DNA from 4 places in the Pseudarthrobacter sp. TE9888 genome. Region 3 is predicted to be linked to each of the others. Evidence: riboswitches for the same ligand, from Rfam matches in the RefSeq annotation. Region 3 holds a riboswitch; each other region holds the start of a gene.

Region 1 (5,483 bases), 3.8 Mb from region 3:
GTACGGGCAGGATCAGGGTCTCGCCGTTCTTGCCGCCGCGCCAGTCGCCCATGCCGGGGCCGCCGTTGCTCGCGTGCCGGTGCGGTGCGTGGTGGTAGTCGAGGAGGGTGGTGGTCTGGTGGTCCACGCGAAGGATCACATCGCCGCCGTTGCCGCCGTTCCCGCCGTCGGGACCGCCGAGGGGCTTGAACTTCTCGCGGTGGACGGAGACGCAACCATGGCCGCCGGTTCCGCCGGATACATGCAGTACTACCCGGTCTACAAAGCTGGCCACGTGGATCTCCTCAGATGCTGTTTATGGGGCGCCCGGGGACGCCACATCGATTGTAATGCTGTTAAAAGAACAGTGGAGCGGACCCTCAGGCCCGCTCCACCGCTTCAGAACTGGTTGTTACTCTGCAGCTGCAGCAGCAACGATGTTGACCACGCGACGACCGCGGCGGGTGCCGAATTCAACGGCGCCCGGGGTCAGTGCGAACAGGGTGTCGTCACCGCCACGGCCAACGCCGGCGCCGGGGTGGAAGTGGGTGCCGCGCTGGCGGACGATGATCTCGCCTGCGGAAACGACCTGGCCGCCGAAGCGCTTGACGCCGAGGTACTGAGCGTTGGAATCGCGACCGTTGCGAGTGGAGCTCGCGCCCTTTTTATGTGCCATCTGAAATGCCTGCCTCTAAATTCTGGGGAATCTGTTGAAATACCTGAACAGTAACCGGTGGTTACTTAATGCCGGTGATCTTGACCTTGGTCAGTTCCTGGCGGTGACCCTGGCGCTTCTTGTAGCCGGTCTTGTTCTTGAACTTCTGGATGACAATCTTAGGACCACGCAGGTCCTGGAGGATTTCAGCCGTAACAGTTACCTTGGCCAGGTCAGCGGCGGCGGAGGTGACCTTGTCACCATCAACCAGGAGCAGTGCGGGCAGCTCGATGGTGCTGCCGGCTCCACCGGCGACGCGGTTCAGGGTAACGAAGTCTCCAACGGAAACCTTCTCTTGGCGGCCGCCTGCGCGGACAATCGCGTACACCACTTGGGAACTCACTTCTCTCGACGTTTATTACAAAATTTGCGTGCGGAACCGACTCAAAAAAGTCAGGGTTCCCGCTGTGCCTCAACGCCGTGGGGTCATAACCCAAGTGTTGGCGTAAGCACCGAAGATCTAGAATACGCTAAATCCATCTACGGCCGCAAATGAGGCTGGTTCCGGCGGCCCGGGTGTGGTAGTAACCACACTCCGGCAGGCAGCACCGCAACCATGAACTCCATCATAGCGGCGGTGCTGCCCGCAGGAGTCAGGAATGGAGCCTCGGCGCGTCGAAGAATTCCACTTCCAGGCGGCAGGACTGCTTGAACGCGGTCACCATGGCCTCCCGCTCGGCGTCCGAGGCCTTCCGGCCAGCTGCGTCCACGATGGCGATGGCGCGGCGCGTTGCTTCGGCAAATCCTTCGTCGGCATACGTCCGCAGCCAGGCCGAGTAGGCGTGCCCCTCCGGCTCCAAGGAGGCAACAAACTGGCCGTGCAGCTTTTCGCCCACCTCGGCGTAGAGCCAGAAGCAGGGAAGGACGGCGGCGGCCAGGACGGCGTAGCTGCCCGACGCCGACGCTGCGGTGAGGTGATCCACGTAGGCTTTGGTGACGGGGCCGAGGCCGCCCTGGGCGGCCCGGGTGCTGAGCCAGGAACGGTGCAGTTCCGACTCCACCTCCAGGCACTGCTGCGAGGACCCGGCCCAGAACAGCTGTTCCGCTTCGGAGGGAGCCAGGGCGCTGGCGCGGGCCAACACCCGGGAGTATCCGTTCAGGTACAGGGCATCCTGGGCCAGGTAGTAGGCGAAGTCCTTCTCGGGAAGGTCCCCGGCGGCCAGGCCGTGAATGAAGTCCAGGGCGTAGATGTCCGCGAGGTCCTTTTGGGCCTCCGCCCACAGCCGGGCAGCGAAGCCGCCTTCCGCGGGGGCCGGCCGCACATGGTGGAAGTGGTGCACCGGCCCGTTTCCCTGGCCCACCTCGAGCTGCTCCGAGTTTTCAAGGGCGCCGGCCAGCCATGGCTTGACCGTCCGGAGGGATGCCTCCCAGTCGCCCAGGCGCGCCTGGACGGTGGCCATCGCGGAGGACAGGGAACAGCCGGTGCCGTGGCTGTTGCGGGTGTTGATGCGGTTTCCCGGAACCTCCACCACTTCCTGTGCGAGGAGGCCAGCCGTATTGACCAGCGCATCCGGGCAGTCCGCACCCGCCAGGTGGCCGCCCTTGACCAGGATGGTGGCGCCGGTGGCGTCCGCCAGGTGCCGCCCCTGCTCCAGCGCGGCCGCCCAGCTGTCGGCAGGGTCCGCACCCACCAGCATGGCAAGCTCCGGCAGGTTGGGAGTGATGAGGTTGGCCAGCGGCAGCAGCTCCCGGAGCGCGGCCTCGGCGGACTCCTCCAGCAGCCTGTCGCCGCTGGTGGCCACCATGACCGGGTCCAGGACCACGACGGCGGGACGGACCTTCTCCAGCCAGTGCCGGACGGTGCGGATCACGGCCTCGTCGCCCAGCATGCCGATCTTGACGGCGTCGATCGAGATGTCATCGCTGACCGCGTCCAGCTGCTGGGCGAGGAAGGCCGCGGGAGGAACGTGGACGGATTGCACGCCGCGGGTGTTCTGTGCCGTCAGGGCGGTAATGGCAGCCATGCCGTATCCGCCGTGCGCGGCAATGCTTTTCAGGTCGGCCTGGATGCCTGCGCCCCCGGACGGGTCGGAGCCGGCGATGGACAGGACCCGCGGGACGTCCCGGCCGGTGGGCAGCCCGGTGCGGACGGAGGAGGCAGCTGGCAGGGGCATGGAAAGGGTCGAAGACAAGAGACATCCCTTCGCCGGTACTAGCCGGACAGGTTCAACGGGTCTGGATCTCAGCCGGCCTGCTGCGCGGCACCCCGTGTCGGTTCCTACCCTAGCCCGTGCGCCGCAGCCGGGGAAAAGGGTGACAACGGCCGCCGCAGAATAGACCGCCCCGCAACAGCAGGAATCCCCGCCCCGCACGGTCCACCCGGAAATCCCGGTGGACCGATGCGCAGGACGGGGATTCCTGGCTGGACGCTCCTGTGGCTAGAGTTCCGAGGCAGGCACCCCGACGCCGAGGATGATGGGTTCCTCGGCCGCCTTGCGCGGTTCCGGCTGGTCCTTCGCCGGTTCGGGGGCCTTGGCTGCGTGCGAGTGCCCACCGGCATCAGCCTGGACGTTTTCATGGTGCTGGACAGCGGTCTCGTTGGCGGAACCCTGGGCACGGCTGGCGGCCCGGTGGCGCCGGGGCCGGCGTTGCCGGGACTGCTCCAGCGTGTGGTCCGAATAGTCCTTTTCAGGCGACGCCTCAGGAGCGGCACCGGCGCGGCCTTCTGCCGTCCCGCCGTCGGCCTGCCCTTCCGGCGCGACCTCTCCTGCTGCCTGCACGGCCTCTGCCTGCCTGGCAGGGGCGTTCTCCACGGGGGAAGCCGGCTGGCCCAGGTGGGCGAATGCTTCCGCAAGCCGGTCCAGCGTCAGGGCAGGCTTCGGATGCTGTTCCCCGGCGTGCTCCACGAACGGAAGAGGGACTTCCTCGCCGCCGAACGTGAGGACGGCTGCGGGACGTGCCGGGGCATCGGCGTCGTGCGTCTCCTCAACGGGTACCGGCGCCGGCTCCGCGGACGGCACCTGCCGGGCTGCCGCTACCTCGTCGTCGTGCAGGTGGGCTGCATGGGCGGCAGCGGCGATGTTCGCGAGGGCAAGCCTGGTGGCCTCCGCCTTGGCGTGCCGCTCGGCGTCGGACGGGTCCGGCTGGACGGTGTGGACATGCACGGCAGGTGCCGGGGCAGCCTCGGGCTGCTGGCCGCCGCGTCCGCGCCGCCGCTTGCGTTCGGTCCGGACACCGGGCTGGCCGTTGTCGTTCCGCTGCGCTTCCGGGCGCGTTTCCGCCCGGGCTTCAGGCCGGTTGTCGGTGCGCTGGACGTGGTGCTCGGCCGCCACGATGTTGGCCCGGCGGTGCTCCACGGGATCGTCATGGGTCACGACGCCCCGGCCTGCGCAGGCTTCGCACTGCTCGCCGAACACTTCGAGCAGGCCGGTGCCCATGCGCTTGCGGGTCATCTGGACCAGGCCGAGTGAGGTCACTTCGGCAACCTGGTGCTTGGTCCGGTCCCGGCCCAGGCACTCCACCAGTCGGCGCAGGACCAGGTCGCGGTTGGATTCGAGCACCATGTCGATGAAGTCGATCACGATGATGCCGCCGATGTCGCGAAGCCGGAGCTGGCGCACCACTTCCTCGGCCGCTTCGAGGTTGTTCTTGGTGACGGTTTCCTCGAGGTTGCCGCCGCTGCCGGTGAACTTGCCCGTGTTGACGTCCACCACGGTCATGGCCTCGGTGCGGTCGATCACCAGGGAGCCGCCGGAGGGCAGGAAGACCTTCCGTTCGAGGGCCTTGTGGATCTGCTCGTCGATACGCCAGGCCGAGAAGATGTCCTGGTCCTTGGTCCACTTCTCAAGCCGGCCCACGAGGTCCGGCGCCACGTAGGTGACGTAGGCCTCGATGGTGTCCCAGGCTTCCTCACCGGAAACGATGAGCTTGGAGAAGTCTTCGTTGAAGACGTCGCGGACCACCTTGATGGTGAGGTCGGGTTCGCCGTAGAGGAGCTCGGGGGCCAGGATCTTGGTGGACGTGGACTGGCTTTCGATGCCTTCCCACTGGGCGCGTAGCCGGTTGATGTCGTGCGTGAGCTCTTCCTCGGAAGCGCCCTCGGCAGCGGTGCGGACAATGACGCCGGCGTGTTCGGGCAGCCGGTCCTTGAGGATCCGCTTGAGCCGGTTGCGTTCGACGTCGGGCAGCTTGCGGGAGATGCCCGTCATGGAACCGCCGGGGACGTACACCAGGTAGCGGCCGGGCAGGGAGATCTGGCTGGTGAGGCGGGCACCCTTGTGGCCCACGGGGTCCTTGGTGACCTGCACCAGCACGGTGTCGCCGGACTTCAGTGCGTTTTCGATGCGGCGCTGCTTGCCCTCGAGGTTGACTGCTTCCCAGTTGACCTCGCCCGCGTACAGGACGGCGTTGCGGCCGCGTCCAATGTCCACGAACGCCGCTTCCATGGACGGCAGCACGTTCTGGACCTTGCCGAGGTACACGTTGCCGATCAGCGAATCCTGCTGGGTCTTGGACACGAAGTGCTCGGCCAGGACGCCGTCTTCGAGGACGCCGATCTGGATTCTGTCATCGCGCTGGCGCACGATCATCTGGCGGTCCACGGACTCGCGGCGCGCCAGGAACTCGGCCTCGGTGATGACAGTCCGGCGCCGGCCCGTGTCGCGGGATTCGCGGCGGCGCTGCTTCTTGGCCTCCAGGCGGGTGGAGCCCTTGACGCTGGTCACGCGGTTGCTCACGGGCGCTTCAGTGACAGCACGCGGCGCGCGGACCCGGGTGACCGTGTTGGGCGGATCATCGTCCCCGCCGCCCGTGAGCTCAAGGTCCTGGTCCCCGCGGCGGCGGCGACGGC
Region 2 (5,483 bases), 1.0 Mb from region 3:
CCGCCGCGAGGATCAGCGGCCATCCGCGCTGCCACAGAAGGGACAGGGTGAGCCCGGCCAGGGGAAAGAGCATCAGTTCGAAGACCAGGGCCACTGAGGCGGACACCCAGTCGATGGACAATGCCAGGACCGCGGTGATGAGCAGGACCGCCGCGAACTTGCTGAGTGGATTGGCGCGGGCCAGGAGGGCGCGGTTGCCGCTCAGGGTGAGTTGCTGCCTCATGGTGCCACCGCTTCCGCGGCAGCCATCCGCAGTTCCGTCCCGCCCAGGGCCCCGGTGAACTCGGCGTCATGGGTCACGGAAACCACCGCCGTGCCGGCATCCAAAAGCTCGGACAGGAATGATGCGAGCTCGGCCCAGGTATTGGCGTCCTGCCCAAACGTGGGCTCGTCGAGGATCAGTACCTGGGGGCTGGCGGCAAGGACGGTGGCCACCGAGAGGCGCCGCTTCTCCCCGCCGGAGAGCGTATACGGGTTGGCGTCCACCAACTGGGTGAGCCGCAGCCGCTCCAGCAGTTCGTCCACCTTGTCCCCGCCGTGGCCCAGGTGCCGCGGGCCGAACTGCAGTTCGTCCAGCACCTTCCCGGTGACGAACTGGTGCTCCGGCTCCTGGAACACCGTGCCCACCCGCGAGATCAGCTGCTCGGCCTTCCACTTGTAGGGGTCGATGCCGGCGCCGCGGCTGAGGTCCAGCGTGGCGGACACCTTTCCGGCCACCGGCTCCAGCAGCCCGGCCAGGGTCAACGCGAAGGTGGACTTGCCGGCGCCGTTGGGACCGGTGATGGCCAGGGCCTGCCCGGCGCGGACCTGTGCAGCCACGTCCTCCTGGACCGGCACCGGCGGAATTTTCCGAAAGCCCTGCCGGCGGGCGCGTTCGCGGGATACGGCCAGCTGCTCTGCGGCCAGCAACAGGTTCCCCGTTCCCGCGGCCGGGACGGCGGCGCGGGGACGGGTCGCGGGCACATACCCGGGCACCCACACGCCGGCAGCGGCCAGCATGGTCCGCGCCTCACCGAGCACGCGGTCCGGGGGCCCGTCCAGGAGCACCGCAGGATCGCTGGCGGAGCCGGGCTGCAGGACAATGATCCGGTCCACCAGGTCCTTCCACACGGATACCCGGTGCTCCACCACCACCAGCGTGGCGCCGGTTTTGTCCAGGGAGCGGGCCACTGCGTCGCGGACCTCCAGCACGCCATCCGGGTCCAGGTTGGCGGTGGGCTCGTCCAGCAGGATCAGGCCGGGGCGCATCGCCAGGATGCCGGCGAGCGCCAGGCGCTGCTTTTGGCCGCCGGACAGGGCCGACGTCGGGTGGTCCAGCGGGAGGTGGGAGAGTCCGACGTCGGCAAGCGCCGCGTGCACGCGCGGCCAGATCGCGTCGCGGGGCACCGCGAGGTTTTCGGCGCCGAAGGCGACGTCGTCCCCCACCCGGGAAAGGACCACCTGCGTTTCGGGGTCCTGCTGCATCAGCCCGGCGCGGCCGCGCCGGGCACGGGGCGCTGCTCCGTCCACCAAGAGCGAACCGGACTCGTCGGCGTCGCCTGCCTCTCCGTCGTCGTTGATGTCTCCCAGGACGCCGGCCAGCGCATGCAGCAGCGTGGACTTCCCGGCGCCGGAGGGGCCGAGCAGGAGCACCCGCTCCCCGGGGGCGATGTCCAGGTCAAGGCCGTGGACGGCGGGTTTGGGCCGGCCGGCATGCCGCCAGCCCCAGCCACGGGCGGTGACGGCGGCGGGGCGGACCGCGCCGGAGTCCTGGGAGGGTGCCATCAGGAGAAGACGGGCTCCGTTGCGGCCTTGCGGGATGCGAAGGAGCTCAGCACGCCGGTGCGTGCCAGGCCGCGGGTGGCCAGCCAGGCCAGGGCGCCGGCAAGGATGGCGCCGGAAACGGTGGTGAGGACGATGTAGGCCAGCTTGTCGGCGCCGGAGTAGGCGATGTTCCAGCCCCACGGTGCGAACGAATCATTCAGGCCGCAGAAGAATCCGGCCGCGGCGCCGGCCAGCAGCGATACGGGCAGGTTGAACTTCCGGTACACGAAGATTGCGAAGATGATTTCCGCGCCCAGCCCCTGGATGAAACCGGAGAAGAGGACCGAGGCGCCGTACTGGGAACCCATCAGCAGCTCGCCGGTGGCTGCGACGGTCTCGCAGAACAGGGCGGCCCCGGGCTTGCGGATGATGAGCATCCCCAGCACGCCGGGAATCATCCAGCCGCCGGCGAGCAGGCCGGTCAGGGGCGGGTAGGCGGCGTTCATGGGGGCGGACAGGGCGGCGGCACCCTGGTCCCAGGCCCAGAAAATGACGCCGCCCGCGATGGCCACCAGCGCGGCGACGACGATGTCCACGACGCGCCAGGACTTGCTGGTGGTCTTCTTGATTGCTGCAGTACTCATGTGATCCTCCTGGGAAACAGGAGGGGAAAGTGGACCCGGCCGGCGGCCTGTGGCCGTGGAACCGCGACACTTTGAGAACTCGACTCCCTTGCGCCGGTACTAACCGGATCAGGTTCGAGGGTCTGCGGCTGTCCGCACTCTCAGCGCCCACCTGCGGTGCCCGGCTAATGCCAGGTTGCCCGACGGCGGCGCTCCCCTGTCGTTTTTAGTGTTGCTTTTCGTGTGGGTAACGCTTGTTGTTGTGCCCTGTTGGGCGTGGTCAAGTTTACACCTGGCAGGGCTGGATTGCGGGCTGCGGGCGCCAATCCCCCGGATATGACCGGCTAGGCTGGGGGCAGTCCGTTTTCCGCCCGCAAGGAGTACCTGGAATGAACCTTCTCATCAAACTGCTCGGGACAGCCGTGAGCCTCGGCGCAGGCCTCGCCGGCACCAAGCTGGTCAATGCCATCTGGGAAAAGACCACCGGACAGAAGCCGCCCACCGGCAAGCACGAGGACGTACCCACCAGCCTGCGTTCCGCGCTGACCTTTGCGCTGATCTCGGCGTCGGTCAGTGCCATCATCCAGGTCCTGGCCAACCGCGGAACCCAGCGCGCCATCACCCGCTTCGCGAAGACCCAGGACATCGTCTAGCGTCCTGCCCTTGGCGTTACCGGCCGTCGTCGGAGCTGTCCTTCCGGGCAGTCTCGGCGGCGGCTTTTTGCACCACGGCTTCGAGTTCATCGGCGGTGAGCAGTTCCCGGTGCAGGTGCTTGGTGCGGTAGCCGGCACGGCCCACCATGTGGGCGGACACAGGCACCGTGAGCAACTGGAAGATCCACGCCACCACCAGGACCGGCCACACCCACCACGTCCGCATCTGCAGCACGATGGCCGCCAGCAGCAGGAAGAGGCCCAGGACCTGGGGCTTCGTGGCGGCGTGCATGCGGCTCAGGAGGTCCGGGAACCGCAGCAGGCCTATCGAGGCACCCAGGGACATGAGGGCGCCCACCACCATGAACACAGCGGAGACGAGGTCGATCCAGGCGTCCGGGCCGGAGAAGTCAGGATTCATTGGGTTTGACCCTCCTGTCGGCCACGAACCTGGCCACGGTCACGGACCCAATGAACCCGATGATGGAGATGGCCACCACCAGCATCAGGTTGTTCAGGTGCCGGTTCACTGCCATATCGATGCACAGCGCCCCGGCCAGGATGGCGAGCAGCACATCCGCAGCCAGCACCCGGTCCAGCAGCGACGGGCCACGGGCGATCCGGATAATGGCACCGGCGGCCGCCAGCGAAAAAATGACGGCTGTGACAGCCAGGACAACGTGCATCATGCGCTGGCCTCCATACGGACCTCTTCGAGTTCATCCGCGGTGCCCATGATGCGGATCAGGCCCGCTTCAATGGAACGGACCTCGTTCCGGAGGCCCTCCACGTCCTTCTCGGAGGTGATGTTGAGTGCGTGCAGGTACAGGGTGGACGTGGAACGGTCCACCTCAACCACCAGGGAGCCCGGGATCAGGGAAATCACGTGTCCCGTGGCAGTGACGATCAGGTCCTGGTGGCTGCGCAGCTTGACCGCGACCACGGCATTGGTCACCTTGGGGCCGCGGACCGCTGCCAGGTACAGGACCTGGGCGCTGGCCACCACCACCTTGCCCACGAAGGCCAGGGCAAAAGGCACGGCGTAGAGGATATTGAACCGGCCACTGAGTTCCACTGGCGGGAGGTAGAAGAGCCGGGCCACGCCCACGGCCAGCAGGGCCCCGAAGAGGAGGTTGCCGGGGCTGAAATCCTGCCACAGGGCGCCCCACACAACCACCAGCCAGACCAGGAGCGGCAGTTCCTGGCGCAGCGAAATGCGTTTGCGGCTCATCGTCCTCCTCCCGCGGCGGTGGCGCCGGGAACGGCGGTAGCCTCGCCCAGCACCGCCTGGATGTACGGCGTCCGGTCAAGCATGTCCCGGGCTGCCCGGTCGGAAAGAGCGAACAATGGTCCGGCGAAGACGGTCAGGGCGACACCGAGCACCACGAGGCCGGCCGTGGAACCCACCATGGTCCGCGGCAGGAGGGTCACGGTGTTGTTCACCTTGGCTCCCGGACCGGAAACCCTCGCGGCAGGAGGGGCAAGGAGCACAGGGTCCGGGTGCTCGGCGTCCTCCGGCTTCCGCCAGAACGCGCGGTTCCACACCCTGGCGATGGCCAGCAGCGTCAGGAGGCTGGTCACCACGCCGCCGATCACCAGCGCGTAGGCCAGCGGAGTGCCCAGCTCCACGCCGGCCTGCAGCAGGCCCACCTTGCCCAGGAACCCGGAGAACGGCGGGATGCCGGCCAGGTTCATGCCGGGGATGAAGAACAGCAGCGCCAGCATGGGTGAGAGCTTGGCGAGTCCGCCCAGCCGGTCCACGGACGAGCTGCCGCCGCGCCGTTCGATGAGGCCGGTGACCATGAAGAGGCTGGTCTGGATGGTGATGTGGTGGGCCACGTAGAAGACTGCCGCCGCCAGTCCCACGGCCGAGGACATGGCCAGCCCGAACACCATGTAGCCGATGTGGCTGACCAGGGTGAACGAGAGGAGGCGCTTGATGTCGCTTTGGGCGAGGGCGCCCAGGATGCCCACCAGCATGGTCAGCAATGCCACCACCATCAACGGCGTGTTCAACGTATCGCCGGGGAAGAGCAGTGTTTCGGTGCGGACCATCGCGTAGACACCCACCTTGGTCAGCAGGCCTGCGAACACGGCAGTGACCGGCGCCGGGGCGGTGGGGTAGGAGTCGGGGAGCCAGAAGGACAGGGGAAAGACGGCGGCCTTGATGCCGAAGGCCACCAGGAGCATCACGTGCAGCAGGGTTTTGGTGCCTTGGTCCAGTTCACCCAGCTTGACGGCCAGGTCTGCCATGTTCACGGTTCCGGTGGCCCCGTAGACCATGGCGATGGCAATCAGGAACAGCACCGAGGACACGACGGACACCACCACGTAGGTGACGCCGGCCCGGATCCGGGGCCCCGTGCCGCCCAGGGTCATCAGCACGTAGCTTGCAGTCAGCAGGATCTCGAAGCCGACATAGAGGTTGAAGAGGTCCCCGGACAGGAACGCGTTGGACACCCCG
Region 3 (5,483 bases):
GCCCGGAAGCAGGGGCAGGGCTTCGCGTGCCCAGCCGGGAACATCGCCGCCGTTGCTCAGGGCCTCGCAGATGACCAGCACGAACCGGTCCACCAGGCGGCGCAGCGGCGCTGTGGTGTGGGCATAGGCGGCGCCGATGGCGGACTGGATGCCGTCCTCGGGGACGGTGCCATCGAAGGCGGTGTAGGACGCGCCGCGGAACAGCATCCCGGCCGAATGCATGATGGCCAACTGGCGCGGGTCGGTGGGATCGAGCGACCGCAGGTATTCGCCGTAGCTGACCTGCCCGTCCCAAGGCCTGCCGAGCACCTCGGTCTGCAGCCGGAAGTGCCGCAGCGACCGTTCGTCAGGGGCGGGCATGGTGCGCAGGATGCCCACTTTGCCCTCCAGCATGAGCTGCGCGGCGGCCATTCCGGTCATCAACGAAATCTGGGCGTTCCAGTCCTCGACAGGAAGCTGCGGAACGGCGTCGATCCGGTAGCCGCCGTCCGGCAGCTGGACGATTTCCTGCTCGGGCATGTTCAGGCTGGCGCCTTCGCGCGCCCGTTCCAGTGCCACCCGCTTCAGTCCCACCTCGCGGAGCAGCCGAAGGACGGGAGGGGCGGTCCCGGCGTCGAGGTCGGCCTGGGCGCCCTTGTAGCTGAGCTTGTCGCGGCTGCGGATCCGCGCCCGCCGGACACCCACGCTCAGCACCGTCGCGTCGCCGTCGAGCGTGAAGTCCCAGACGAAAGCCGAACACTCCTGGCCGGGGAGCAGGCTCCCGGCCCCCTCGCTGATCACCTCCGGATGCAGCGGGATCCGCCCGTCCGGGGCGTAGAACGTCTGGCCGCGGCGCCGGGTTTCGGCGTCCAGCGGACCACCCGGTGCAACGAATGCGGGGACGTCGGCGATGGCGTACAGGACGCGGTAGCCGTTGCCGTCGGGTTCGATGAAGACTGCCTGGTCCAGGTCCGTGGAGGATGCCGGATCGATGGTGACGAATTCGACGGCGGTCAGGTCGTAGGAAGGCAGCTTCAACGCCGCGACGGCGGCCCGGGCGTCTTCCACAGCGTCGGCAGGGTACGGGCCCGGCAGCTCAAGCTCGGTCCGCAGCAGGCCCAACGCCTCTTCCAGGGCGTTCCTGTGGTCATGGACGTTGGGGGCCAACCGATGATGTGACACAAAATTCAGCGTAGCCCCAAGTCCCGGGATTATGCAGGCTCAGCCGTCCAGCGCGCCGAGGAGCGAGGCTGCGGCTGCTGCGGGGTCGGGGGCCTCTGTGATGGCGCGCACCACCACGATGCGGCGGGCACCGGCCTCCACCACCTCGCGGACGTTTCCGTGGTCGATGCCGCCGATGGCAAACCACGGGACGGGATCCCCGGCCTGCCCGGAGGCGCCGGCGGCGTACTGCACCAGTTCAGGCCCGACGGCGGCCCTGCCGGGTTTGGTGGGTGTGGCCCACACCGGCCCCACGCAGAAATAGTCCAGACCGGACGGGCCGCCGGTTGCCGCGAGGGCCGCGTCGACCTGGCCCGTGGTGTGGCTGGAGAGGCCGATGGCGGCGTTGCCGTTGACCAGGGTGCGCGCCGCAGCCAGCGGAAGGTCCTTTTGGCCGATGTGGAACACCGGTGCCCCGGACAGCACGGCGATATCGGCGCGGTCATTGACGGCCCAGAGTTTCCCGTGCCGCACCGCCGTCTCCTTCAAGGCCGCCAGGAGGTCCAGTTCCTCGGCGGCCTCGATGGTCTTGTCGCGCAGCTGGATGATGTCCACGCCCCCGGCAAACGCGGCGTCCACGAACTCCGCAAAGTCGCCGCGCGCAGCGCGCGCATCGGTGCACAGGTACAGGCGGGCTGCCTTCAGGGCATCGTTGTGGCCCGCGTTGGCAACTTCGGCCGTGCCGGCCGGGATTGCTGGAGCGTGGGGGCCTGGGGGCAGGGAGGAAGCGGACACATTCATGCCTGCAAGCCTAGTTCCTCTAAACTGGGCTGGTACTGCGGGAGCCCGCGGCAGCTGTCACAAAGCGCCGGGCTGAGAGGGCGTCAGAGCCGACCGCTTGACCTGATCCGGTTAATGCCGGCGTAGGGAAGGAACCATATGAGCACCCCCGTTGACCATCGCGCCGGGCCGCCCGGTGCTCCCCGTTCCACGGTCCACGCAGACGTCGCCGTCATCGGCGGCGGGGTGGTGGGCCATGGCATCGCCTGGGAGGCGCAGTGCTCCGGCCGCTCCGTGGCCCTGATCGATGACGCACCCGGAAGCGGCGCCAGCTGGGCCGCCGCCGGGATGCTGGCCCCCGTCAGCGAACTGCACTACCAGGAGGAGGACCTCCTGGAACTGATGCTTGACGCGTCTTCCCGCTGGCCCGGTTTCGCCGCAGGCATGCGCAGGAGCCACCGGCGCGGATTCCGGATATCTGACGACGCCGACACTCGCCGTGGGTGCCGACGCCGCGGACCGCCGCGCGCTGATGGACCTTCGCGCCGTACAGCAGGCCAACGGACTTGCCGTGGAACCCCTGACGGTGAGGGAAGCCCGCCAACGCGAGCCGCTCCTCAGCCCCGCCATCGCCTGCGCCCTGGACACTCCCGCGGACCACCAGGTAGATCCGCGCCGCCTGGTGGCTGCCCTGCGGCGGGCCCTCGCCGGCGCCGTCCGCGGGAAGCCTGGCCTGGCCGCGGCAGGGGCGGTGGACGGGTATGCCGTGCCGGACCGGGCTGGCGGACTGCTGTGGGAGGGCGGAAGCGTCGTCGGCACCTCCCTGGCCGGCGGCGGCACCGTCCTGGCAACGGAGACCATTGTGGCCAACGGCCTGCAGGCAGGGGACCTTGGCGGCCTGCCCGACGGCCTCGACCTGCCCCTGCGCCCGGTACACGGCGACATCCTCCGCCTCGCCGTTCCGCCTCACCTCCAGCCCCTCGTGACGTCCACCGTGCGGGGGCTGGTGCACGGCGTTCCCGTCTACATCGTTCCCCGGCAGGACGGAACCGTGGTCATCGGAGCCACCCAGCGCGAGGACGCCCTGTCGGATTCCGTGAGCGCCGGAGGCGTCTACCAGCTGCTGCGCGATGCCCAGGCGCTGGTTCCCGCCGTCGCCGAACTGGAACTGCTGGAGTGCACCGCCCGGGCCCGGCCCGGAACCCCCGACAATGCACCGCTGCTGGGCCGTGTGCCGGCGGCCGACGGATCCGCCGGCAATCAGGCCGGGCACGTCACGGGACTCATCATCGCCACCGGGTTCTTCCGGCACGGGGTGCTGCTCACTCCCGCGGCCGCGGCCATCTGCGCCGGGTTGCTGGACGGGCACGCCGACCCGCGCTGGGCGCCTTTCAGCCCGGAGCGCTTCTCGCGTCCGGCCGCCGCCGGCACAAACCACCACATCAAGGAGACAGCGTGAACATCACCCTGAACGGAAACACCCACACGGTGGCGGACGGCACCTCCATCACCACGCTCGTCAGCCAGGTCACCGGACGCCCGCTGGCACCCAACGGCCAGGCGACGGACGGCGGGAAGCTGGGGGTCGCCGTCGCCCATAATGCCCAGGTGGTGCCGCGGAGCCAATGGTTCGCCACGGCGCTCGCCGAGGGCGACGACATTGAACTTGTCACGGCAGTACAGGGAGGCTGACACCATGACCGAAACCAGCACCATCAACCCGGCCGGGAATCCCGGCGCCGCCGACGCCCTGGTGATTGACGGCGTCGCCCTCGGATCCCGGCTGATCATGGGCACCGGCGGGGCACCCAGCCTGGACGGCCTGGGCGCTGCACTCCTGGCCTCCGGCACCGCCCTGACCACCGTGGCCATGCGCCGGTACTCCACCGCGGAAACCGGCTCGTTGTTCCAGCTGTTGGTGGACCACGGGATCCGCGTGCTGCCCAACACTGCAGGCTGCTTCACGGCCAGGGATGCCGTCCTCACGGCGGAGCTTGCCCGGGAGGCCCTGGAGACCGACTGGGTGAAGCTGGAAGTCATTGCCGATGAGCAGACCCTGCTGCCCGATGCGGTGGAACTGGTGGAGGCCACGGAGCAGCTGGTCAACCGGGGGTTCAAGGTCTTCGCCTACACCAACGACGACCCCGTACTTGCCCTGCGGCTGGAGAACCTGGGCGCCACCGCCGTCATGCCGCTCGGAGCCCCGATCGGCACCGGCCTGGGAATCCTGAACCCGCACAACATCGAGCTCATCGTGTCCCGTGCCTCGGTGCCGGTGGTGCTGGACGCCGGCATCGGCACGGCATCGGACGCGGCCCTGGCCATGGAGCTGGGCTGCGACGCCGTCCTGCTCGCCACGGCCGTGACGCGGGCGCAGAACCCCGCACTCATGGGCGAGGCGTTCAAGCATGCAGTACTCGCCGGCAGGATGGCCCGGGCAGCCGGGCGCATCCCGCGACGGGAACATGCCCTGGCCTCGTCCGCGATGGAAGGCCGGGCGGAGTTCCTCTGACACCGGGACATACGTGTGTGGCCACCACCCGGCAGGGTGATGGCCACACACGTATGTCCTGCCCTGCAGGCGGTCAGCGCCGCAGAATGACAGTCAGGCGTTCCGTATCGCGCCGGGCACGGGTGCGGCCCAGGTAGACGACGGCGGCGATGGCCGCGGCGACGCCCAGGACCATCGGCAGGACCCAGGGAAGCCAGGTGGTTCCCGGCAGGTAGCCGAAGCCCGCGGTCATCAGGATGATCCAGGCCAACGCCGCAACGCCCACGGCAACGCCGGCCGGCAACGCCGCGCCGTATTTGGAGTGCCGTTTGTCATTGGCCCAGACAACGAAGCCTGCCGCGACGGTTGCCAGCACCACGATGGTCAGCGAAAGCATGGATCTCCTTGAAGAACGGCAGGCCTGCAGCAGGCCGGGACTAGAACTGGCCGAAACCTACGCGCCGGACCTCTTCGGCACCGATTTCCACGTAGGCAAGCGCGTTGCCCGGAACAATGATCAGGCGTCCCTTGTCATCCTTCAGGCGAAGTTCGCTGCCCTCGTTAATGGCTTCGCCAACAACCTTGGCCACAGTCTCCGCATCCTGGGTTGATTCCAGCACGATTTCGCGGCCAACGTTCTGAACGCCGATCTTAATCTCCAAGGGGGCCTCCCAGCCTGTGAAAGTACTCGTGTTTCTCTACGAGGTGTTGTCTTATTTGTAGTCTAGGACTCTTTGGGGAAGCGAGAGATTCCGCGCCAAGCTAAACGGTAGATGAGGTCACTGGCCACATCGAGGTCCAGGTTGCCATCCGTTTCCAGCCAATACCGGGCGCTGACCTGCGCCATTCCGGCCAGCCCGCGGCCCAGCAGTTCGGCCTCCAGGTGGGGGAGTTTCGTGTCCTCGGCAATGACGCGGGCGATGGCGTCGGCGAAGGTCCGGTTGAAAGTCTCCAGCCTGGAGCTGACATCGGTGTCGTTGATCAGGTCGGATTCGAACACCAGGCGGTGGGCCTGGTCGTCATTGGCGATGAAGTGGAAGTAGGCCCGCATGACGGCCTGGACGCGTTCATC
Region 4 (5,483 bases), 4.0 Mb from region 3:
ACCGCTCAAGACGACACCTGGCGCTTTTTCGTTGGGATGTCGGCGGCGTGGAATAGGGTTGGGACATGTTCAAGCAGAGGGTAGTTTTCGTGCACGGCGCCGGAAGTTTCGGTGCCGCCGCGTGGCCCCGCCAGCACGGCATGGCACTGTCCTATGACGCCCTGTTCCTCCGCCGGCACGGCTACGATGCCGTCGCGGAGCCGGTGGAATCTTCGTTCGCGGAAGACACCGCGATCATCCTGCGGTCCCTGGGGGACGACGGCCGTGGCGCCGCCGGCGGACACGTGGTGGCACACGCCCAGGGTGCCATCGCGGCCATGATGGCCGCCGTTGAACGCCCCGACCTGGTCTTTTCCCTGACCCTGGTGGAGCCCGCCTGCCTGTCCCTGACCGCGGAACTGCCGGCCACGGCCGCCCACATCGGCCTGATGCAGCCACTGTTCGACGTCCGCCACCAACTCAGCGATGACGACTTCCAGCGCGAGTTCGTGCGCAGGATCTACGCCACCGACCTCCAGCAGCCTGCCACCGCCGAGGAGAGACGGTCCGCGCGGCGGCTGCGGCTGCAGGAGCCTTCGTGGGAAGCGCCGCTGCACATTGTTCCGGGCGTCCCCACCCTGGTGCTCACCGGAGGGTGGGAGCCGCTTTATGAGGAAATTGCCGGGTACCTCCGGGAGACCGGTGCCCTGCACCGCGTTGCCGCGGGAGGGCACCGGCCCCAGGACTCCCTGGATGGGGACCGGGCCATCCGCCAGTTCATCAGTGGGGTCAGCAGGAGCCAGCCCGCCCGGGCGTCCTAGCCTTCGGCGGGGACCCGCAGCTCCGGCAGGTACACCTTGCCGCCGGCTGCCAGGAACTCCTCGCTCTTCTCCCGCATGCCGGAGGCCATGTCCGCCAGCGCAGCCTGCGCCTCCGCGGACCCGTATTCGTCCCGGATGTCCTGGCTGATCCGCATGGAGCAGAACTTCGGACCACACATGGAACAAAAGTGCGCCGTCTTGGCCGGTTCGGCCGGCAGCGTCTCATCGTGGAACGACTCCGCGGTCACGGGGTCCAAAGACAGCGCGAACTGGTCCCGCCAGCGGAACTCGAACCTTGCCTTGGACAGGGCATCATCGCGCTCATGCGCCCCGGGGTGGCCCTTGGCCAGGTCTGCGGCGTGCGCTGCGATCTTGTAGGTGATCACCCCCGTTTTCACGTCGTCCTTGTTGGGCAGGCCCAGGTGTTCCTTCGGCGTGACGTAGCAAAGCATGGCAGTGCCGTACCGGGCGATCTCGGTGGCGCCAATGGCCGAGGTGATGTGGTCATACCCCGGCGCCACATCCGTCACCAGGGGCCCCAGGGTATAGAAGGGCGCACCCTTGCAGAGTTCCTGCTGCCGCTCCACGTTCTCGCGGACCAGGTGGAAGGGAACGTGGCCGGGCCCTTCCACCATCACCTGCACGTCGTATTCCCACGCCCGCTGCGTCAGTTCGGCGAGGGTGTCCAGCTCGGCGAACTGGGCGGCGTCGTTGGCGTCCGCCGTGGAGCCGGGGCGGAGGCCGTCGCCCAGCGAGAAGGCGACGTCGTATTTGGCGAAGATTTCGCAGAGCTCATAGAAGTGCGTGTACAGGAAGTTCTCCTGGTGGTGGGCCAGGCACCAGCCGGCCATGATGGAGCCGCCGCGCGAGACGATGCCGGTCACCCGGTTGGCCGTCAGCGGGATATACCGCAGCAGCACGCCGGCGTGGATGGTCATGTAGTCCACGCCCTGCTCGCACTGTTCGATCACGGTGTCGCGGAAGATCTCCCAGGTCAGGGCGTTGGCCTCGCCGTTGACCTTCTCCAGCGCCTGGTAGATGGGGACGGTTCCAATGGGCACGGGGGAGTTGCGGAGGATCCACTCGCGCGTGGTGTGGATGTCGTCGCCGGTGGAGAGGTCCATGACGGTGTCGGCACCCCACTGGGTGGCCCACTGCAGCTTGTCCACTTCCTCGGCGATTGAACTCGTCACGGCCGAGTTGCCGATGTTCGCGTTGATCTTCACCAGGAAGGCCTTGCCGATGATCATGGGCTCGGATTCCGGATGGTTGATGTTGTTGGGAATGATGGCGCGGCCGGCAGCCACTTCGCTGCGCACCAACTCCACATCGCAGTTTTCGCGCAGCGCCACGAACCGCATTTCCTGCGTGACGATTCCCTGCCGGGCATAGTGCATCTGCGTCACCGTCCGGCCGTCGACGGCGCGGCGGGGCACCGGCTGCGCACCCTTCCACTCCGCGGAGGCGGCGCCGCGGCGCACGGCCGAGCGGCCGTCGTCGAGCAGGTTGCGCTCCCGGCCGCCGTAAGGCTCGGTGTCAGCCCGTGCCGCGATCCACTCGGAGCGGAAGGGCTGCAGGCCGCGGACGGGGTCGCTGCCGGGTCCGGCGGTCCTGTAGGTCCGAAAGGGTGCGTTCGGCTGGCCGTTGGGGGACGGCTCAAGGGCAATTTCGGTCACCGGTACACGGATACCGCACGCCTCATCCGCAACGTACGCGAGCGAATGCGACTTCAGCGACTGGGTTACCGGCGGCACGGAAACGCCGCCGGGCTCCCCGTCGGACGGTTGGAGGGCAGGGTTCAACTGGGTGTTTTGCGTACTCAAGGGAATACTCACTTCCTTCGCCGGCATTACCCGGACAGGTTCAACGGTCGCAGGCTGCGTCAGCCCGATCTCAGCCCCTGCAAGGGCACCCGTGTGGTCAGGAACGAAGCTATCACAGGCACCTGGAGCGCCCTTGTCATAATTCCGGTGCTAGCCTGACCGGGCATCGAAAGGAGCCCCATGGCAGACATCATCCACTTCCGAGGCCCCGTCCTCACTGCACCGGACAGGGTGCGGCACGGGCTCTGGTCCGTGGACGGCAGGCTTACGTTCAGCAGGCCGGCGGCTGCTCCGGACCGGATTTTGGACGGCTGGGTGCTCCCGGGCTTCGTGGACGCCCACTGCCACATTGGGCTGGGTGCCGCTGGTCCGGTCGAACCCGCGGCCGCCAGGGACCAGGCACGCGCGGACCTCAACGCCGGAACCTTGCTGGTCCGGGATGCGGGCTCGCCGGCAGATACCCGCTGGATGCAGGGCGGCAGGGACTTCCCGGTGTTGATCCGGGCGGGGCGCCATATCGCCCGGACGCGCCGCTACCTGCGGGGGTTCGCCGAGGAAGTGGAGCCCGGGGGCCTCGTGGAGGCCGTCCGCAAGCAGGCGCGCGACGGCGACGGCTGGGTCAAGCTCGTGGGGGACTGGATTGACCGCGGCGCAGGCGACTTGTCGCCGTCGTTTCCTGCCGACGTCGTACGCGATGCCGTCCGGGCCGCACACGACGAAGGGGCCCGGGTGACAGCGCACTGCTTCGCCGAAGACACCCTGGACCAGGTGCTGGACGCAGGCATTGACTGCGTCGAGCACGCTACCGGACTGCTGCCCCGCCACGTGCCCCGGTTCGCGGAGCAAGGTGTACCGATCGTGCCCACGCTCATCAATATCGCCACCTTCCCCGACATTGCTGCGCAGGCGGAGCCCAAGTTCCCGCGGTATGCCGCCCACATGCGCGCCCTCTGGGAACGCAGGATGGAGCGGGTAGCGGAAGCCCATGCCGCAGGGGTCCGCATTTTTGCCGGTACGGATGCGGGCAGCGTTATCCGGCACGGCAGGATCACGGACGAAATCCTTGCCCTGCATGGTGCAGGCCTGCCTATGGAGGCGGCCCTGGACGCCGCCTGCTGGGCAGCCCGTGCGTGGCTGGGAGCGGACGGGCTGGAGGAGGGCGCCCGCGCCGACGTCGTCGTGTGCCGGGAAGACCCGCGGGCGGCGCCGGAGACCATTACGGCCCTGGAGCACGTGGTGTTGGGCGGGCGGATCATTCGCTGACAAACGGCTCACCGGGACTTGGAATAAATTGAAGCTTCAAGTAATTTTAATGTGTGACAGGCCGCCAACGGGACGGCCGCCAATGCAAGGAGCCTTCAATGACCGCATCAGCCAGCAGCCAGGATCTTCTTCCTGCCGACCTCGCCATGGGCACCGTGATGCTCAAGGTGGGCGACATGAAGGTCATGACCGACTACTACCAGCGCGCACTGGGCCTTGAGGTGGTAGCCGAGCAGGATGGCGGGCTCTACCTTGGCCGCATCGGCAGGCCGCTGGTCCACCTCGCGCCGGCTCCCGGACTGCACCTTCCCGGCAGGGGAGAGGCAGGCCTGTTCCACACCGCGCTGCTCTTCGAGGACCAGGCTTCCCTCGCCGCCACCGTCGCCACGGCAGCCCAGTACGAGCCGCGGGCCTTCACCGGCAGTGCCGACCATCTGGTCAGCGAAGCCTTCTACTTCACCGACCCCGAGGGCAACGGCATCGAACTGTACTGGGACCGTCCCCGCAGCAACTGGTCCTGGAACGGGACCGACGTGGTCATGGACAGCCTGGCGCTCCCGCCGCAGCGCTACCTCGAGCAGTACCTTACCGAGGAGTCCCTGGAGGGGCAGCGGCAAACGGCCGCCGGCGTGGGCCACGTCCACCTCCAGGTTGGCGATGTGCAGACCGCCCGGGACTTCTACGTGGGGACCCTCGGGTTCGAAAAGACCGCGGGCTGGCACGGGCAGGCACTGTTCGTTTCCGCGGGCCGCTACCACCACCACATGGCCATGAACGTCTGGAACAGCCGCGGCGCAGGTCCGCGCAAGGACACCCTTGGGCTGGGTGAGGTGCTGATCGAGGTTCCGTCGGGGGACGACGTCGGCGCCCTGACTGACCGCCTTAAGGTTGCCGGGGTGCCGGCTCACCACACGGGCTCGGAGCTTCGGTTCGAAGATCCGTGGCGCAACCGGATCCGCGTCGCCGTCCGCTGACCGCTGGGCCTCCCGCGCCACTTCGCGGGAGGCCGGTCCGGCGTGCAAGGGCGCCCCTGCAGCTACTAGGCTGATTCCGTACGGCCGGGCGGCAGGAAGTGTCCGGCGGGCAGCTCCGTCAACGGAAGAAGGACACCAGCCATGGGCTTCACCGAGATCTTTGTCGCCACCCATGACGCCGCGCTGAAACATGCCGGCCTCCTTGATGAAGGCCGCAGCGCCTCCGCGGCGGACACTGCTGCGGTGCGGATCGAGGGAATCACCGATTTTGAACTGGAACAGCTCGGCGATCTTGCCGGGACGGCCGTCCATGCCGGCGGAGCCGACTACGAGCTGACCATGGTGGACGTCGCAAGCGACTCCCTCCTCGCCGTCCCGCCGGCCATGGTCCGCGCCCTGGCGGACCTCCTCACCTACGAAACCGAAGGCGAGGGAAACGTCCTCGACGATGTTGCCGAGCAGTGGGCCGGCCAGGAGGACATGCCGTTCGCTGCCGCCCAGGCGCGGACCTACGTGCAGCAGCTCGCGGCGCTTGCCGCCGGAATCAACGATTCCGAGCGGACTGGACTCTACGTTTGGTCCGCCTGACCCTCCCGGCCGCGCCCGGGAAACCTTCGCGCAGT

The links. A riboswitch is a leader RNA that binds a small molecule or an ion and turns the genes downstream of it on or off. The one in region 3 is predicted to bind thiamine pyrophosphate.
Region 1: linked by a shared signal. The riboswitch ahead of thiD (bifunctional hydroxymethylpyrimidine kinase/phosphomethylpyrimidine kinase) and the one ahead of ACZ9J7_RS00540 (FAD-dependent oxidoreductase) in region 3 are both predicted to bind thiamine pyrophosphate.
Region 2: linked by a shared signal. The riboswitch ahead of ACZ9J7_RS05560 (ECF transporter S component) and the one ahead of ACZ9J7_RS00540 (FAD-dependent oxidoreductase) in region 3 are both predicted to bind thiamine pyrophosphate.
Region 4: linked by a shared signal. The riboswitch ahead of thiC (phosphomethylpyrimidine synthase ThiC) and the one ahead of ACZ9J7_RS00540 (FAD-dependent oxidoreductase) in region 3 are both predicted to bind thiamine pyrophosphate.

The regions. Positions count from the first base shown of each region.
Region 1 covers NZ_JBWBRD010000002.1:3,855,408-3,860,890, forward strand. Annotated here, with positions in the region: gene obgE (GTPase ObgE) at 1-274, opposite strand, end outside; gene rpmA (50S ribosomal protein L27) at 392-655, opposite strand; gene rplU (50S ribosomal protein L21) at 717-1,025, opposite strand; gene thiD (bifunctional hydroxymethylpyrimidine kinase/phosphomethylpyrimidine kinase) at 1,288-2,808, opposite strand; TPP riboswitch at 2,816-2,913, opposite strand; gene ACZ9J7_RS18385 (Rne/Rng family ribonuclease) at 3,073-5,483, opposite strand, start outside.
Region 2 covers NZ_JBWBRD010000002.1:1,057,610-1,063,092, forward strand. Annotated here, with positions in the region: gene ACZ9J7_RS05550 (energy-coupling factor transporter transmembrane component T family protein) at 1-223, opposite strand, end outside; gene ACZ9J7_RS05555 (ABC transporter ATP-binding protein) at 220-1,764, opposite strand; gene ACZ9J7_RS05560 (ECF transporter S component) at 1,764-2,387, opposite strand; TPP riboswitch at 2,455-2,595, opposite strand; gene ACZ9J7_RS05565 (DUF4235 domain-containing protein) at 2,756-3,019, shown strand; gene mnhG (monovalent cation/H(+) antiporter subunit G) at 3,036-3,440, opposite strand; gene ACZ9J7_RS05575 (MrpF/PhaF family protein) at 3,430-3,708, opposite strand; gene ACZ9J7_RS05580 (Na+/H+ antiporter subunit E) at 3,705-4,250, opposite strand; gene ACZ9J7_RS05585 (Na+/H+ antiporter subunit D) at 4,247-5,483, opposite strand, start outside.
Region 3 covers NZ_JBWBRD010000002.1:11,385-16,867, reverse strand. Annotated here, with positions in the region: gene ACZ9J7_RS00550 (RNB domain-containing ribonuclease) at 1-1,161, opposite strand, end outside; gene thiE (thiamine phosphate synthase) at 1,201-1,941, opposite strand; TPP riboswitch at 1,969-2,087, shown strand; partial or broken gene ACZ9J7_RS00540 (FAD-dependent oxidoreductase) at 2,080-3,379, shown strand; gene thiS (sulfur carrier protein ThiS) at 3,376-3,612, shown strand; gene ACZ9J7_RS00530 (thiazole synthase) at 3,617-4,432, shown strand; gene ACZ9J7_RS00525 (hypothetical protein) at 4,506-4,808, opposite strand; gene ACZ9J7_RS00520 (DUF3107 domain-containing protein) at 4,849-5,073, opposite strand; gene ACZ9J7_RS00515 (TetR/AcrR family transcriptional regulator) at 5,136-5,483, opposite strand, start outside.
Region 4 covers NZ_JBWBRD010000002.1:3,980,895-3,986,377, reverse strand. Annotated here, with positions in the region: gene ACZ9J7_RS19105 (alpha/beta hydrolase) at 66-800, shown strand; gene thiC (phosphomethylpyrimidine synthase ThiC) at 797-2,623, opposite strand; TPP riboswitch at 2,619-2,726, opposite strand; gene ACZ9J7_RS19095 (amidohydrolase family protein) at 2,804-3,886, shown strand; gene ACZ9J7_RS19090 (VOC family protein) at 3,985-4,860, shown strand; gene ACZ9J7_RS19085 (hypothetical protein) at 5,002-5,448, shown strand.